Linked DNA regions of Sphaerisporangium krabiense. Each later gene encodes a partner of the first gene's protein in a complex. Links are inferred from orthologs where the notes say so. Each region holds a gene or a part of one and is shown on either strand. Other genes may lie near its edges. The genes, in order: prfA and BJ981_RS36825.

Region 1 (6,288 bases):
CCTTCGAGCCGTGCGTCAGGTGACCGCCGTGGGACAGCGCCATGGCCAGCATCGTGTCGCCCGGCCGCAGCAGCGCGGCGTACGCGGCGAGGTTGGCGGACGCGCCCGAATGGGGCTGCACGTTGGCGTGGTCGGCGCCGAACAGGTCCTTCGCCCGGTCGACGGCCAGCCGCTCCGCCCGGTCCACGACCTCGCAGCCGCCGTAGTAGCGCCTGCCCGGATAGCCCTCGGCGTACTTGTTGGTCAGCGTGGAGCCGAGCGCAGCCATCACCGCGGGTGAGGTGAAGTTCTCGCTGGCGATGAGCTGCAGGCCGCCCCTGAGCCGCTCGACCTCGTCCAGCAGGATGCGCGCGACCTCGGGATCCTCCTGCCACAGCTCCGCGAAGTCGGCGCCGTAGAAGACGTCCCCGGCGCACTCGGGCCCGCCGCCGGGCCGGCGTGGTTCGTGGCCGGGTCCTTTCGCCGCCATGGCTCGATCACCGTCCCCTTCCTCGCGCGGAAGCGCACGAGGACCACCGATCTCCCCACTGTATGTCCCGGTGTGCCGCGGCGCGCCGCCGCGGGCGGCGGGTCAGTTGTAGGCGTGCGGGGCCGACGAGGCGACCGGCACCCAGCGGGGGGTGTCCGCGGCCTGGTCGCTGATCGCGGTGAGCACGGCCTGGCGGTACATGCCGAGACGGGTGCGCCACTCCCCCATGTCCTGGACGTACCGCTCGGCGACGGGCGCGTCCCAGACGTCGCGGCTGCGTGCCATCTGGTACGCCTTGTCCAGCGAGCCGGTGAGCCCCTCCAGCAACGGCAGGGCCTGCTGCCACAGGTCCACGAGCTTCTGGTACTCGGGGTTGAAGCGCCAGCTCGTCGCCTGCCCGTCCAGGCCGAGCGGGTCGGAGGTGGACGCGGGCGGCGTCTCGCCGGGCTGGAGGGGCTTGGGCGCGGGCGGGTCTGCGTACATGTCGGACACCCCTCCTTACGAACCGGACGACGAGGGCCGGTACCCGTCCGGACCCGGACCATGCCCCGGGGGCGGCGGCGGCCCCTCGGACGGGTCGTCGCCGTAGGGGCCGGCGGGGTGCGCGCCGGGGCCGCTGAGATCACCGGGACGGGGCGGAGGGTCCGAGGCCATGTGGACGCCCGAGTGGATCTGTGCCGAAGGTCCTGCGGCGCTCTCAGGGGCCGCTGGAGCCTGGTAAGCGGCGGCGGCGCCTCCGTCGGGCGGCAGCGGGGCCGACGGCTTCGCCGATCCGGACGGATCGCCGGGCGGGAGGGAGCCGATCGGGCCGTCGGCTCGCGGGTGGCCGGGCTGCGCGCCGTCGGGCGGGACGACGACCGGCTGCTCCATGGGCGGGATCTTGTCCATGTTCCGCGACAGCCAGTCCAGATGCTCCTGGCTCGGCGGGTCCATGGTCACCTCGACCACCCGGACGCCGTCCACGTCGATCACGCGCGTGCGCTCGCCCGAGGTGTCGACGTCGTGGGAGTTGTCCGGCGCCGGCGTGTCGAGCCCGCCGCCGTCTCCCCCGCCCTGCGGCGCGCCCGCGTACGGCTCCACGTACTGCGGCTCGCCGCCCTTGGGCGAGTCATCCTGCTTGGGCGCCGGATCACCCTTGGGCTCGGGATCCGCCTTGGGAGCGGAGTGCCCCTTGGGCTCCGGATCCACCTTGGGCGCCGAGTCATGCTTCGGAGCCTCGTGCTTGGGCGCCTCGTGCTTGGGCGCGTCATGCTTGGGCGTCTCGTGCTTCGGGGCCTCGTGCTTCGGAGTGTTGTCGTGCTTGGGGGCGTCCTGCTTCTCCCGGGGGGCGTTGTCGCCGTGGGGGGTTTGCCGGGTGTCCGGCTTGTCCGCCTGAGGCGGGTCGACCTTGTGCGTGTTGTCGCTCTTCGGCGGGTCGGACTTCTCGTGCTTCTCCGGCTTGTGCTCCTTGGGAGCGTCGTGCTTGTCGGTCTTGTCCGACGTCGGCGGCGGGGTCTGCTTCTCGGGCTTGTCGTGCTTCTCGGGCTTGTCCTTGGTCTGGGAGTCCGAGGTGGGAGCGCCGTGCTTGTCGCCCTTATCGCTCTTGTCCTTCTTGGGCGCGTCGTCCTTGTCGCCCTTGTCGCCCTTGGGAGGGTCCTGCTTCTCGGGGGCCTTCTGCTTCATGGTCTTCGGGCCGGCGTCCGGCTCCTTCTGCTTCTCTTTCTTCTCCAGAAGGACCAGGCGGGCGGTGACGTCCTTGACCAGCGTGTCCCCGGCGTCGGCCACCTGGGCCGGGCGGTGCGTCGCGGGAACGGACAGGCCCGCCGCGCCGGTGAGCTGGGCGATGCGCGACTCGACCGTCCGCATCTGGTGCCCCGCGCGCCCGACCTCGGCCAGCAGATCGCGGACCAGCTTGGGGTCCATGCCGTCCAGCTTGCCCATCGGCGTCTCCCCTTGCTCGTGGTCGCGCTCCGCCGGCCGCTCGTCAGAGAAGGGCCGCGCCCTGCCCGCAGCCATGCTCCCTCGCCACGGCCCGTCGCTCAAGAGCGCGGACGCGCTTCACGGTAACGTCGGCGCCCGCCCGCAGGGCCCGGCGATAGCCACACGGCATGATTCGCGGTCACCCCGGCGGGAGGGACGCGGCGCCCGCCGGGGCGGGCCGGCTCAGGCCTCGCCGTCCGCCTTCTGAGCGCGCGCGGCCGTCTCCGGCTTCTCGGAGCTTCCGTCCTTGTCCCGCTTCTCCTCGGTCGCGGCCTTCTCGTCGGCCGCGGCCTTCTCGTCCGCCGGGGCGTTCTCGAGCTCGGGCTCCGGGTCGGCGTCGGTGGCGAGGTAGCCGACGATCGCCCGCAGCTTGTCGACCGGGATCGCGCCCTTGCGCAGCACGCGGGGCACCGGCGTGGTGAGGTCGAGGATCGTGGAGGGGACGTTCTCCGTGAGGGGCCCGGCCTCCAGGTAGACGCCGACCGCCTCCCCGAGCATCGCCTCGGCCTCGGCCGCGGTCCTGGCGGGTGGGGCGCCGGAGATGTTGGCGCTGCTCACCGCCATGGGACCGGTGTCTTTCAGCAGTTCGAGCGCGACGGCGTGCAGCGGCATGCGGACCGCGACGGTGCCCTTCGTCTCGCCGAGGTCCCAGGTCAGGGACCGGCCGGCCTTGCAGACCAGGGTGAGCGGGCCGGGCCAGAAGGCGTCGATGAGGTCCTGCCCGTAGGCGCCGAGGTCCTCGATCAGGGCGGTGGCGGCGCGCACGGTGCCGACCAGGACCGGCACGGGCATGTCCCTGCCGCGGCCCTTGGTCTCCAGCAGTTTGCCCACGGAGTAGTGCGTGAAGGCGTCGGCGCCGAGGCCGTAGACCGTGTCGGTCGGGAGCACGACCAGCTCGCCCGCGCGGATCGCGGCGGCCGCGTCGGCGAGCCCGACCGCGCGCTCCTCGCTGTTGGAAAGGTCATAACGTCGGATCACGACTTGTCATCCTCCCATGTCGGACGGGCCGTCCCGCCAGGGGCGTCGCGCATGGACCGCGTCCCTGTCATCGTGGCCTCATTCCTGGCCGAAACGGGCGGTGACGTAGCGGTCGCGCCCGGCGAGATCGGTGTGGTCGCGGGTGTCGCGCCACCCGCGCTCCTCGGAGAACTCAAGGTAGACCGACGAGCCCTGCTGGTCGGCGTGCTCGACCGCGACGAGCCCGCCCGGGCGCAACAGCCGCCGTGCCGTCCGCTCCACGGCGCGCACCTCGTCCAGGCCGTCCTCGCCCGAGCCGTACAGGGCGCGGGAGGGGTCGTAGTCGCGCACCTCGGGGTCACGGGGGATGGCGCCGGGCGGAATGTAGGGCGGGTTGGAGATCACCAGGTCCACGCGGCCGTCGAGTTCGGGCAGGCAGTCGGCGAGGTCCTCGGGGTGGAGGGACACCCGGCCCTGGCCGTGCTCGACGATGTTGCGCTTGGCCCAGCCGTAGGCGACCGGATCGACCTCGACGGCATGGACCTGGGCGAGCGCGACCTCCTGGGCGATCGACAGCGCGATGGCCCCGGAGCCGGTGCCGAGGTCGACGACGACGGGCGAGGCGACGTCCATCTCGCGGAGGCGGTCGATCGCCCAGCCCGCGACGACCTCGGTCTCGGGTCTCGGGACGAAGACGCCGGGGCCGACGTCCAGGGACAGGTACCGGAAGTAGGCGCGCCCGGTGATGTGCTGGAGCGGCTCACGGGCCTCGCGCCGGGCGACGCCCTCCCAGAACAGGGCGTCGAACTCCGCGTCGGGCACGGTGTGGAGCTGGCCACGCCGGACGCCGTGGACGAACGCCGCGATCTCCTCGGCGTCGGTCCGCGGTGAGGGAACCCCCGCCTCGGCCAGCCGGGCGGTGGCGAGCGCTATCTCGTCCATCAGCAAGGTCATGGCAGTTTTCGCGATTTTCGTGACTTGTCTCGTTCTGGGTGGGCGGCGTGTCGGCGGGCGGAGGTCACGCGTGGGCGGCCAGCTTCTCCGCCATCTCGGCGTCGATGAGCGCTTGGATGACCGCCGAGAGATCGCCGTCGAGCACCTGGTCGAGGTTGTACGCCTTGAACCCCACCCGGTGGTCGGAGATGCGGTTCTCCGGGAAATTGTAGGTGCGGACGCGCTCGGAACGGTCGACCGTGCGAACCTGGGACTTGCGCTCGGCCGAGGCGGCGGCGTCGGCCTGCTCCTGGGCGATGGCCAGCAGCCGGGCGCGCAGGATGCGCAGCGCCGACTCCTTGTTCTGGAGCTGGCTCTTCTCGTTCTGGCAGGACACCACGACGCCGGTGGGCACGTGCGTGATGCGCACCGCCGAGTCGGTGGTGTTGACGCTCTGGCCGCCGGGCCCGGAGCTGCGGAACACGTCGATGCGCAGGTCGTTGGGGTCGATCTGGACGTCGACCTCCTCGGCCTCGGGGTACACCAGCACGCCGGCGGCGGAGGTGTGGATGCGGCCCTGGGACTCGGTGACCGGCACGCGCTGCACGCGGTGGACGCCGCCCTCGAACTTCAGCCGCGACCAGACGCCGTCGGCGCCCTTGCCCTTCATCGCGACCGTCACGTCCTTGTAGCCGCCGAGGTCGGACTGCTGGGAGTCGATGATCTCGGTCTTCCAGCCCTCGCGCTCGGCGTAGCGCAGGTACATGCGCAGAAGGTCGCCGGCGAACAGCGCGGACTCCTCGCCGCCCTCGCCCGCCTTGATCTCCATGATGATGTCCTTGTCATCGTTGGGATCGCGCGGGATGAGCAGGTGCTTGAGGCGCTCCTCCAGCTGGGGCGCGCGGGCCTCCAGCTCGGCCATCTCGTCGGCGAAGGCGGCGTCCTCGGCGGCGAGCTCCCTGGCGGCCTCCAGATCGTCGCGCACGGCCTCCAGCTCGCGGTAGGCGGCGACGATGGGCGTGAGCTGGGCGTAGCGCCTGCCGAGGGTGCGGGCCCGGTTCTGGTCGGCGTGCACGGCGGGATCGGCGAGCTTGACCTCCAGCTCGGCGTGCTCCGCGAGCAACTCGTCCAGGTTCACCGTGCGACCTTCTTCCTACGTGACGTGCTTCGTGGCGAGAAACCGGGCCTTCATCAAGAACGCCGACCCGGGCACGCCCCCGCCGCATGGGGGGACGCTTCCGGGCCGGCGCTGCTTGCCGGGCTACTTGCTCGCGGGCTTCTTGCCGAAACGCTTCTCGAAGCGGGCCACCCGGCCGCCGGTGTCCAGGATCTTCTGCTTGCCCGTGTAGAACGGGTGGCAGGCGGAGCAGACGTCGGCGTGGATCACGCCGTTCTTCGCGGTGCTCCGGGTGGTGAAGCTGCTGCCGCAGCTGCAGGTCACCTGCGTGGTGCCGTACTGCGGGTGGATGTCGGGCTTCATCTCAGTCCTCTCTGGGCGCGGCCGCCGGGTCGCCTTGGTCGCTCACGTCGGGGTGACGCGCGGACGGGCGGGAACCGGAACCGCCATGGGTCGGCTACCAGTGTGCCAGATCCTGTAACCGCGCCAGGCCATCGTCCATTCCCGCGGCCGCTCGCGGCCGACCCCGGACACCGGCCGTCGACGCAAGAGTCGGCGTACGGTCACCACGATGTTACGGAGTTAACCAATTAAAGCCCCACATTCGGGGAAAAGCCGGGCTGTGACCGTGATTCCCGGAAGGAACACGCCGTGGGGACGCCGCGGCCTAGGAGCGGCCGAGGTAGGCGAGGACGGCGAGAACCCGTCGGTGGTCGTCGGGCGTGGGGTCGAGCCCCAGTTTGCCGAAGATCCCCGAGATGTGCTTCTCGACCGCCCCCTCGGTGACCCCGAGACGCCCGGCGATCGCGTTGTTGGACCGCCCCTCGGCCATGAGCCCGAGGACCTCTGACTC
Region 2 (10,941 bases), on another replicon or contig:
GGTCCGCGGCTCCGACGAGCTGGCCGACGTGGCGCGCACGTTCAACGACACCGCCGCGGAGCTGGAACGGCACGTCGAGCAGCTCCGCGCGATGGAGGCCGACGCCCGCCGGTTCGTGGCCGACGTGTCCCACGAGCTGCGCACCCCGCTGGCCGCGCTCACCGCGGTCGCCGACGTCCTGGACGAGGAGGCGGCCGGGCTGCCCGAGCCCGCCGGCAGGGCCGCCCGGCTGGTCAGCCAGGAGACGCTCAACCTCACCGGGCTGGTGAACGACCTCATCGAGATCAGCAGGTTCGACTCCGGCGTCGCGGCCCTCGCGCTGAACGACATCGACGTGGCCGAGCTGGTGCGCGCGACCCTGCGTACGCGGGGCTGGTCGGAGGAGGTGCGCACCGAGCTTCCCCCCGGGGTGACGGCACGGCTGGACCCGCGCCGCGTGGACGTCGTCCTCGCGAACATGGTCGGCAACGCCCTGCGGCACGGCGAGCCACCGGTGTCGGTGCGGCTCTCCGCCGACCCGCACTGGATCGCCTTCGAGGTCCGCGACCACGGGCCGGGGCTGGACGAGGCGGTGCTGCCGCACGTGTTCGACCGGTTCTACAAGGCCAGCGCGGCCAGGGCCAGGTCCGAGGGCAGCGGCCTCGGCCTCGCCATCGCGCGGGAGAACGCGCGCCTGCACCGAGGCGACCTCACCGTCGCCAACGCCCCCGACGGCGGCGCCGTGTTCACGCTGCGCCTGCCACGCCGGGCGCACGAACCGGACGGAGGCCCCGAATGAGGACCGGGCTCACCCGCCGCGCGCTCGCCGCGGGTCTCATATCGCTCGTCGCCGTGGCCGGCTGCGGCGTGCAACCCAGCGACGCCATCCGCGCCGGCGACCCGCCGAACGGACCCGTCGCGCCGACCATCGCACCAGACCTGAAGATCACCCTCTACCTGGTGAGGAACGGCCGTCTCAGGGTGGTGACGCGCCCCGGTGGCCGGCTGTCCCAAGCGGACACGCTCGCGCTGCTGGCCGCCGGCCCCAGCGCGACGGAACAGGCGGACGGACTGACCACCGACGTCCCGCCCGAAGCCGGCCCGTTCTCGGTGACCGCCGAGCCGGCCGGCCGTCTGAAGGTGACCCAGTCCATTCCGGCCGGCGAGCTGTCCCCACTGGCCGTCGCCCAGATCGTGTGCACCGCCGCCGCCACGGCGCCGCAAAGCCGTGCCGAGATCACCGTCGTCGGCGACGGGCAGAGCGTCGGCCCGTGGAACTGCCCGGGGTGACGGCGGCGCGTGGGACCGCTCACCTGTTCGTGGCGCGGATCAGCGCGTCCACCCCGTCCAGGATTCGGGCGAGCCCGAACCGGTAGTCCAGCCGTCGTTCGCCCGGCGGCGTGTCCGCTGGGTAGTCGTAGGCACCGGCGTCGATCGCGGCGCGCAGCGCCGGGAGGCGCCGCCCGTCGACCAGCCCGTGCAGCAGCGTGTTGTAGGCGGCGATCGACTCCCCGGAGGCGGCCGGACCGAGGTCGGCGTTCAGCCGCGCCATGGTGTGCATGTGACTGGCGACCAGCAGCACCACCCCGGCCTTGTCGGCTTCGGCGAGCCCGGTGCCCCGCAGTGCGCGCAGGGCGCGGTCGCTCCACGCCAGCTGGTTGGGCGTGATCGGCGGCCCGGTGATCGGCAGGCGCACGGTCCAGGGGTGGGCGTGCAGCATCTCCCACTGCGCGTGGCACCAGCGCTCCAGGCACGGGCGCCACCCGTCACAGGGCTCGTCCAGCGCGGGGGGCAGGGCCGCGACCCGGTCCAGCATCAGCAGCAGCAGCTCGTTCTTGCTCTTGACGTGCCGGTAGAGCGACATCGTGGTGAAGCCCAGCCGCTCGGCCACCCGGGCCATCGACACGGCGTCGAGTCCGTCGGTGTCGGCCAGCTCCACCGCCGCCCCGATGACGCGGGACAGGGTCAGCCGGTTTCGCGTCTCAGGTTCGGGCTCGTCGAGGCGGGCCCACAGCTCGCCGAGCCCTGCCGGCAGTTGTTCTCTCATCGCTCCGCCTCACTCTTGCCTCCCTTCGAAGTGTATGCCATACAGTCAGTGTATGACGTACACATCACTGATCGTGGGCGGCGGCATCGCCGGCACGCTGAGCGCGATCGCGCTTCGCAAGGCGGGCATCGGGTCGGTCATCTACGAGGCCTACGATCGCGACGCCGACAACGTGGGCGCCTTCCTGACACTCGCGGTGAACGCGCTCGACGCCTTACGCACCCTCGGCGTAGACGTCCGCGAGATCGGCTTCGAGACGCCGAAAATGGCCCTCACCAGCGGCTCCGGCAAGAAGCTCGGCGAACTCCAGTACGGCGCCCCCCTGCAGGACGGCACCGTCAGCAGGACCGTCAAGCGCGCCGACCTCTACCGGCTGCTGCGCGAGCACGCCGTACGGCGAGGCGTGCGGATCGAGTACGGCAAGCGGCTCGTCGAGGCCGAGAGCGGGGGCGGCGCGGTGCTGGCGCGTTTCGCCGACGGCAGCACGGCCGAGGGCGACCTGCTGATCGGCGCGGACGGGCTGTGGTCACGCACCCGCGAGATCATCGACCCGCATGCCCCCGGCGTCCGCTACTCCGGGCTGCTCAACACCGGCGGCTACGCGCGCGGCGTCTGCACGGGCGCCGAGCCGGGCGTGATGTGCGCCGTCTTCGGCAGGCACGCCTTCTTCCTGCACCTCACCCATCCGGACGGCGAGGTCTGGTGGGCGGCGAACCCGGCCAGGAAAGCCGAGCCCACCCCCGCCGAGCTGAGCGCGATCAGCCCGCAGGAATGGCGAGCCCACCTGCTCGACCTGTTCCGGCACGACCACGGCCCCGCCACCGACCTCATCGCGGCCTCCGGCAAGATCTTCGCCGCCTGGAAGACCTATGACGTCCCGGCCGTACCCCGGTGGCACCGCGACCGGATGATCATCATCGGGGACGCCGCCCACGCCACCGCCCCCTCCATCGGGCAGGGCGCGGGGATGGCCATCGAGGACACCGTCGTCTTGGCCAAGTGCCTTCGTGACAGCCCCGGCGTCACCGCCGCCTTCACCGCCTACGAACGGCTTCGCCGCGAGCGCGTGGAACGGGTCGTCGCCCAGGGCAACAGCACCGGCGCCTGGAAGGGACTCGGGCCCGTGGCCCGTATCCCCCGTGACCTCATCATGGCGGCGGCGCTGAAGCGTATGGCCCGCAGGGGCGAGGACCCGAGCCGCTGGATCTACGACTACCGCATCGACTGGGACCAATCGGTCCACACCGGCTCCTGACGGCATGATCCTCGCGCCGGCCGGTAGTGCGGGTGTCGATGGTGATGTCATGCTCGGCGTCTGGTCTTTCCATGAGCAGGAGGTCAGACGTGACTCCGGTCGGCCCCTCGGCCCCCGAATCGAAGGACACCGCACGACCGGCTCAGCAAGCCCGGACATCCCTGTACAAACGCATTCACTGGGAGATGGTGAGCGCCCTGGCGGGCATCGCCGGATTGATCGTCGCTCTCGTCGCGCTTCGGACGGGTGGAGGGGGAGATCCTGAACCCGCGCCACCGACGCCTACGCCGGCCGTGACGGTGACCGGCTCGATTCCCGGCACCGCGTCGGCGACGCCCACTTCCGGCCCTCCTTCCCGAACACCGGAGCCGACGGCCGACGAGAACACTCCGAGAGGGCGGACCGACGAGGACCCGCCGACCCCATCGGCTCAGACGGCGGAGGACCCGCCGACGAGGCGGGTGGGGTCGGCGTGCGTCATGACGCCGCGCGAGTGCCGCCTGGAGAAGATGCTCGGTTCGGCGGACCTGAGGGACTGCCGGCCCGCCGCTCGTCCTCCGGCCGGCGCGGTGGCCGCACTCGACTGCGCGGCCGTCCGCTCCGGTCCCGTTCACGATCCGATGATCGTGCTGTTCGACACCGACACCGACGCCGAGACGTGGGTGGACTCGTACTGGTGGGCCCTGCACGACGGCCGGGCAGGAGACTGCGCCACCGGGGCCGAGTACAAAGGCACCTGGATGAGGGGCAGGCTGCTCTGCACCATGAACGGGCCGTACTACGCCATGTCCTGGACGTACAAGGGCCGGTCCGTGGCCATGACCGCCGAGGCCTGGACCCCACGCCCGCTGTACGCCTGGTGGCAGGGCCTTTCACCCTTGAGGGACTGAGCCCGCGGGACCCGTCGATGACGGGGTGGCAGGCGTTGTGACGATGACGACGGTGGCGTCCGCCTCGTCGGAGACGGCCACGCGGGCGTGCAGGCCGTGGCGGTCCGCGGTCTCGACGAGGTGGGGGGCCTGCCGTTCGCTGGTCTCGACCAGCAGGTGGCCGCTGGGGGTCAGCCAGGGCGGGGCCTCGGCGATCACGCGTCTGAGGATGTCCAGGCCGTCGGCGCCGCCGTCCAGGGCGGTCAACGGCTCGTGGTCGCGCGCCTCGGACGGCAGCAGCGCCACCGCGGCGGTGGGGACGTACGGCGCGTTGGCGGCGAGGAGGTCGACGCGGCCCCGCAGCGTGGCGGGCAGCGGCTCGTACAGGTCGCCCTCGTACACCCGGGCGCCCAGGGCGGCGAGGTTGCGGCGGGCGCACCGGACGGCGGCCGGGTCGAGGTCGGAGGCGTGCAGTTCCACGGGTCCGAGGGCCGCGGCCAGCGCGGCGCCGACCGCCCCCGTTCCGCAGCACAGGTCGACCACGACCGGCCGGGCGTGGAGCGGGGCGACGGCGAGGGCCTGGTCGGCCCGGGCGCGCGGCGGGGTGACGGCGAGGGCTTGGTCGACGAGGAACTCGGTGCGGCGGCGGGGCACGAAGACCCCCGGGTCGACGGCGACGCGCAGGCCGTGGAACCCGGCCCAGCCGAGGACGTGTTCCAGGGGCTCCCCGGACACGCGGCGTTCCACCATGGCGGCGAGACCGGCGGGGGTTCCGGCCGCGGAGACGAGCAGCCGCGCCTCGTCCTCGGCGAAGACGCACCCGGCGGCGCGCAGCGTGCTCACGACGTCTGACATGGACAAGGAAGGTGAGAGCGACATGAAGGTCCTAACGGAGTGCCGTGGGCGCTCCGCAGGTCACCTAACCCCGGTGGACCCCACGGCCGTGCGGCGAGAGCACCCTGCCCGATCTGGCGGTAATGGGTCTCACCTCCCCGGTAGGTCCGTCGTAGGACAGGCAGATTACCCCACCGCGCCGCGCCCGCGCATCCCGGCCCCGCCCGGTGACGGCCGCCGGCGGGGCCGGGACGCGGCGCGTGGTCAGCGGGGGTCGCGGCCGCCGAACGCGGCGAGGCGGTCGTACAGCGGGGCGTCCTCGGGGACCTCGACCCGCGGGCCGATGTGGCCGCCGTCCGCCTCGTCGGCGCGGTGCTCCGGCGTGAGGTTGGCCAGCCCCCACGCCAGGGCCGCCTCGCCGAGCTCGGGGTCGAGGTCGGTGGGCCGGCCGGTGGCCTTGGCGATGTCCCAGGCGTGGACCACCAGCTCGGTGATGTGCTGGCCGACGGCCCACTCGGCGGGGATCTCCCCGAAGGGCAGGCGGTGCGGCCGTTCCCGCGCGCCGGGGCCGTGCCAGGCGGCGAGCAGTTCCCTCGCCGCCGCCCGGTAGGCGCCGTGCCGGTCGTCGCCGATCAGGTCGGTGCCCTGGTGGTCGCGTCTGCCTCCGGCCGTGACGGCGGCGAACCGGCGCACCTCGTCCACGACATGGTCGACCAGGGCGCGCACGTCCCATGATCGGCAGGGGGTCGGCAGCCCGGCCTCCTCGGGGCGGATGCCCGCGATGAGGGCCCCGGTCTGGTCGAGCGCGCGCCCGAGCAGGGCGATCTGGTCTTCTGACGCGGCCATGTCCGTCCTTCAGCCGGGGAAGTGGATGCGCTGCTGGAGGACCCAGCCGTTGCCGTCCGGGTCGCTGAAGTAGGCGTGCGAGACCGTGGGCTTGCCGGGCGCGGTGAGGTCCTCGACCTCGCTGACCTCCACGCCGCGCCCGGTCAGCTCGGCGCGGGCGGCGTGGATGTCGGGGACGACCAGGGTGAGGCCCTGCACGGACCCGGGCTCGGTGGCGACGATGCCGGTGCCGACGACGATCGAGCAGGCCGAGCCGGGCGGGGTGAGCTGCAGCACGCGGAAGTCCTCGCCGATCCGGTGGTCGTGGTCGACGGTGAAGCCGGCCATCTCGCCGTAGAAGTGCTTGGCCCTGTCCACGTCGGTGACGGGGAGCGGAACGGCTTCCAGCTTCCAATCCACGGTGGTCTTCCCTTCGGACGAGCCCGCGCGAGCGCGCAGGCGTTCTTCGAGACGGTTCAAACCCTCGGACATGCCCGCGCGCATGCCGGTGCCGAGCACCGCGTCGCGGACGTCCCTGGAGGGGTAGAGAGCCGTGCAGGTCATGGTCGTGACGCCGTCCTGTTCGTTCAGGACGAGCGTGTTGAGCACCTCGGGCCCCTCGTCCCACGACTCGGTGGTGACCAGGCGGCCGGGCGGGTCGATCACGCGGTAGACGCCGCTGATGCCCATCTCGGCGCCGTCCGGGCCGCTCCAGGCGAAGCGGTACCCACCTCCGGGGCGCAGGTCGATCTCGCATACCCGCATGGTCCACGCCTTCGGCCCCATCCAGTGCGGGATGTGCTCGGGGCTGGTCCACGCGTCGAACACGAGCCGCCGCGGCGCGTCCAGCACGCGGGTGACGACGATCTCGCGGTCCGACGGCGTGGTGAAGGTCGTGCCGCCGCCGAGCCTATGCGCGATGTCCATCGTCGTCCTCCCGCCCCTGCAGGCGCCGCAGGTAGTCGTCCAGCCGGTCGTGGCTCTCGTCCCAGAAGCGCCGGTAGGTCGCGGCCCACTCGGCGACGGCCTTCAGCGGCGCCGCCTCCAGCGTGCAGGGACGCCACTGGGCCTCGCGGCCGCGGGCGATGAGCCCGGCGCGTTCGAGCACGCGCAGGTGCTTGGACACGGCGGGACCGCTCATCGCGAACGGCGACGAGAGCTCTTTGACCGTCGCGGGGCCCTGCGCGAGGCGGGCGAGGATCGCGCGCCGCGTCGGGTCGGCGAGCGCGGCGAAGGTGACGCTCAGGGTGTCCGTTGCCATCTCCATCCAACCACTCGGTTATCTAACCGATAGGTTAAATACAGGAGGACCCGAACCGTTGTCAAACCGCGTCACCGTCCGGCGTGCTCGGCGGCCACGACCACGACGACGCCGAGGGCGGCCAGCGACAGGTTCGCGAAGATCTCGTGGCCGGCCAGAAGGTCCACGCGCGGGATGACGACCCGGTTGAAGAAGTTGAGCACGATGCCGAAGAACGGCTGGACGAAGACGTGGTCCAGGAAGCCGCTCACGCCTTCGAGGACCAGGAAGATCCCCAGGAACTGGATGGGTTTGCGCATGTCACCGACGCTAGGAGCGGGCGGCCCCGGCGGGCATCGGGCATCGGGAGGCTCCACCGCGACCGACGTCGCCCCTCCCCCGCCCGGCCGAGACGAAAGTCGCGGGCGCCCGCGACCTCCGTCTCGGCCGGTCCGGCCCGTCTCGGTCCTCGCCGGCCCGATTCACGGGTGGCGTGTCCTGTCGTGACGGGATGTCAGGGCTTGCGGCCCACGCCGCAGAACTGCGACACCTCGGGCGGCTCGCCGAACGGCGTCGGCTCGGGCCGCCACCGGGAGCAGGACACGACGCCGGGCTCCAGCAGCTCGAGGCCGTCGAAGAACACTTCGAGCTCGCGCGCCGAGCGGGCGACGATCGGGGTGCCGCCCCGCCTCATGACCTCCCGCATGGACTCGTGCATGGCCTCGCCGTGGACCTCGGCGGTCGGGTGCCCGATGGCCAGGAAGCTGCCGGACGGCAGGGCGTCGAGCAGTTCGAGCACGATCGACCTGGCCTCCTCGTCGTCCACGATGTGGTTCAGGATGCCGAGCAGCATGAGGGCCGTCGGACGGGAGAAGTCCAGGGTCGCGGCGGCGGCGTCGAGGAGGCGCCGGGTGTCGCGCACGTCGGCGTCGATGTAGTCGCAGACGCCCTCCGGACTGCTGACCAGCAGCGCGCGGGCGTGCACCAGCACCAGGGGATCGTTGTCGACGTAGACGACGCGCGACTCCGGGGCGAAGCGCTGGGCGACCTCGTGGGTGTTGTCGGCCGTGGGTAAGCCGGTGCCGATGTCGAGGAACTGCCGGATCCCCTCCTCGGCCACCAGGTACCGGACGACCCGGGTCAGGAACGCGCGGTCGGCGCGGGCCGAGTCGATGATCCCAGGGATCATGCGTTCGACGATGTCGCCGGCCTCGCGGTCGGCCGGGTAATTGTCCTTTCCACCGAGCCAGTAATTCCAGATGCGCGCGGAATGCGGCAGGTCGGTTCTGAGGTCGTTCGAGGGGCGGTGTCCGGCGGGGATCTCGCTCATGTCGGTCCGTTTCTAAGCGACTGGCACCATATGACAGCGAAAGAGCTAGCCTTCCGGCTCTCGTTATATGGCGGGACACGCCGGGATGCACTCGGCCGTGAGGAAACCGCCGCCGGATCGTTCCCTCGACACGCGTCCTGGCACCGCGACACGGACCCCGATCCCGACCGGGCGCGGCGGGTCGCGGCGTCACCGGACGGGCCGGCGGACCTGCCGCCGCGAGCGCCGGGCGGCTCGCGCCGGGGGCCCTGCCTGTTATTCGTGCCCGGACGCGAGCCCGGATGATCGTCATGCCGAACGGATATAACGATCGGTAGATATCTCGTTACATATTGTCATGGGGCTGATAATGCGGCACGCTGCCAGAATCCCTCTGATCGCTCCCGGCACCGGCGGGAAAGCGAGGGAATGGCACCTTCCGACAGGCAAGCGCGCCATGTCCCGCCCTGACGCCATTCCCGCTCGGTGCCGGGTCAGAAACGACCACGCCGGCGGTTTCGCCGCGATCGCGCCCGGCCACCCGGCACCGGGGCACGGGACTATGAACGGACGATGCGGCGGCCGGTGATCTGGACAGGGGTGATGCGGATGTACAGCCGCCGCTCCCCGCCCGCCCACGGTTCCACGGCGGCGGCCTTGGCGGCGGTGAGCTCCTCCTCCGAGGAGATCCGGTGCGCGGCGCCCTGGATGAGCACGCTCCAGCCCTGGCGGGACGCCGGGTCGATGTGGTCCACCTCGAAGGCGATCTTGAACTCCACGCCGCGGACACCGGTGTCGAGCTGCTGGTCCATCGGCCCGCCGAACGCGGTGCGGAACAGCACGGAGCCCTGGTGGACCGTGTAGTTGACCGGGAGTATCAGCGGGCCCGAGGGCGCGCCGAACCCGACCCGGCCCACACCTCCCGGCGAGATCAGCGTCAAGCACTCCTCCGCGCCGATCTCTTCCGGCATCGGCGCTCCGGCGCGGTCCTCCATGGCACTTCCCTTCCCTGACGTTCCCGCGGAATCGGCCCCGGTCCGAGCCCGCCCGAGCCGGGCGCCGCCGTCCCCGCCGGACGACCTCGGCGGCGCCCCTCCCCCGCGGGCCGCACTCCCGAGATCCACTCCAACGCCACGCTACCCCTGTCACGCCCCGCTCAAGCGTTCCAGATCCTCCATGGTGAAGACCTGGGAGATCACGCCCAGGCGGAGCCGTTGGCGGTCAGAACTTACCCTCGAGGAGCACGACGCGGTGGCCTGCCAGGCGGCGGGTGAGCTCGGCGACGAACTCCGGCCGTAGTGGTGGCCAGTTCCAGAAGGTGAAGCCGAGATGGCCGAACGCGAAGTGGTCATCGGCCCATATCCAGGAGGCCGGCTCGACCGGCCGGGCGCAGGCCGGGCAGGGGATGACGACGTCGCGTCCCTCGCGCCAGCCGTCCACGACCTCGTGGAAGGGGTCCCACGCCGTGTGCACCAGCGCGAAGTTCTCATCGACGAGCTCGATCCTCACCGAGCAGTGCGGGCAGGTCACCGCCATGGGCTCCCCCTGCCCCGCGTCGAACACGGTGCGGCCGGCGGCGACGTCCAGGCCGTTGAACCACACGTCCTGCCAGGGCAGGCTCCAGCCCGAGACGTCCACCACCTCGTCGGCGCGCGGACCCGGCGGAAACCCGAGATGACCGCCCAGCACACACGGTTTACGCTCGGCCGACACGATCCCCGACGAGGTCAGCCAATCCCGGACCTCCGCCGCCAGCGCGTCCGCCTTCTCCGGCGACACCTGGACATCCACGATCGTCTGAAACCAATCCCCATCGAACCCTCCCCGCGTCGAAGAACGTCGCGAACTCTACAACCGGCCACCGACAAAGCCTTGCCACCGCACGGCCCCTCTTCCGGTCCCTGTGCCCCGCCGGTCGGGCATCGGGCGGGCGGGGCATGGCAGGCTGATCCGTGTGGGCGACGGGTGGGATCTGATCATCGTCGGGGGTGGTCCCGCGGGGGCCGCGGCGGCGCTGGGCGCCAAGCGCGTGCGGCCGGACGCGCGGGTGCTTTTGCTCGACAAATCCGACTTTCCCCGGGACAAGGCGTGCGGGGACGGCATCGCCGCGCACGGCCGCGACGAACTGGCCCTGCTCGGCGTCCCCGGCCTCATCGACGACCACCGCCCCGTCCCGCACCTGGAGGTGATCTCCCCCGGCGGGGCCCGCGTCCGCGCCACCGTCGCCCGGCCGAACCACGTCGTCCCCCGCATGGTCTTCGACGCCCGGCTGGTCGAGGCCGCCAGGCGACGCGGCGTCGAGGTGCGCCGCCACCACGTCCGCGACCTGACCTTCGCCGGCGGGCACGTCCTGCTGTCCGGGGGCGCGCTGCGCGGGCGGGTGGTCGTGGGCGCCGACGGCGCGAACTCCGCCGTGCGCCGCCTGATCGGGCTGCCCGCCGCCCCGCCGCGGCACACCGCCATCGCCGTCCGCGGGTACGCCGACGTGCCGGCCGGCGACGACGTCCAGCACATCGCCATGCAGGCCGAGGGCTGGCCCGCGTACGCGTGGTCGTTCCCCATCGGGGACGGAACCGCCAACGT

Evidence for each region.
Region 2: the proteins of prfA (region 1) and BJ981_RS36825 are in contact, whole or in part, in a crystal structure (PDB 2B3T), measured with the Escherichia coli proteins. The link is inferred for Sphaerisporangium krabiense from one-to-one orthologs.

Annotation. Positions count from the first base shown.
Region 1 is NZ_JACHBR010000001.1:136,297-142,584, forward strand. Bases 3,431-6,288 are described here. They hold prfA (peptide chain release factor 1), read right to left. Parts: upstream 5,457-6,288; coding sequence 4,404-5,456; downstream 3,431-4,403. Other genes in these bases: prmC (peptide chain release factor N(5)-glutamine methyltransferase), read right to left, coding at 3,485-4,339; rpmE (50S ribosomal protein L31), read right to left, coding at 5,580-5,798; BJ981_RS00685 (response regulator transcription factor), read right to left, coding at 6,103-6,288. Outside these bases: glyA (serine hydroxymethyltransferase), read right to left, coding at 1-469; BJ981_RS00655 (hypothetical protein), read right to left, coding at 572-952; BJ981_RS00660 (chromosomal replication initiator protein DnaA), read right to left, coding at 968-2,464; BJ981_RS00665 (L-threonylcarbamoyladenylate synthase), read right to left, coding at 2,612-3,406. UniProt on the Escherichia coli protein: Peptide chain release factor 1 directs the termination of translation in response to the peptide chain termination codons UAG and UAA.
Region 2 is NZ_JACHBR010000003.1:393,073-404,013, forward strand. The notes cover bases 3,080-5,975. They hold BJ981_RS36825 (putative protein N(5)-glutamine methyltransferase), read right to left. Parts: upstream 5,006-5,975; coding sequence 4,154-5,005; downstream 3,080-4,153. Other genes in these bases: BJ981_RS36815 (FAD-dependent monooxygenase), read left to right, coding at 3,080-3,281; BJ981_RS36820 (hypothetical protein), read left to right, coding at 3,761-4,171; BJ981_RS36830 (TIGR03086 family metal-binding protein), read right to left, coding at 5,249-5,830; BJ981_RS38900 (SRPBCC domain-containing protein), read right to left, coding at 5,840-5,975. Outside these bases: BJ981_RS36800 (ATP-binding protein), read left to right, coding at 1-778; BJ981_RS36805 (hypothetical protein), read left to right, coding at 775-1,269; BJ981_RS36810 (TetR/AcrR family transcriptional regulator), read right to left, coding at 1,289-2,026; more of BJ981_RS36815, read left to right, coding at 2,079-3,079; more of BJ981_RS38900, read right to left, coding at 5,976-6,736; BJ981_RS36845 (ArsR/SmtB family transcription factor), read right to left, coding at 6,720-7,070; BJ981_RS36850 (hypothetical protein), read right to left, coding at 7,142-7,369; BJ981_RS36855 (SAM-dependent methyltransferase), read right to left, coding at 7,564-8,379; BJ981_RS36860 (pyridoxamine 5'-phosphate oxidase family protein), read right to left, coding at 8,919-9,353; BJ981_RS36865 (hypothetical protein), read right to left, coding at 9,580-10,137. UniProt on the Escherichia coli protein: Methylates the class 1 translation termination release factors RF1/PrfA and RF2/PrfB on the glutamine residue of the universally conserved GGQ motif, i.e. on 'Gln-235' in RF1 and on 'Gln-252' in RF2.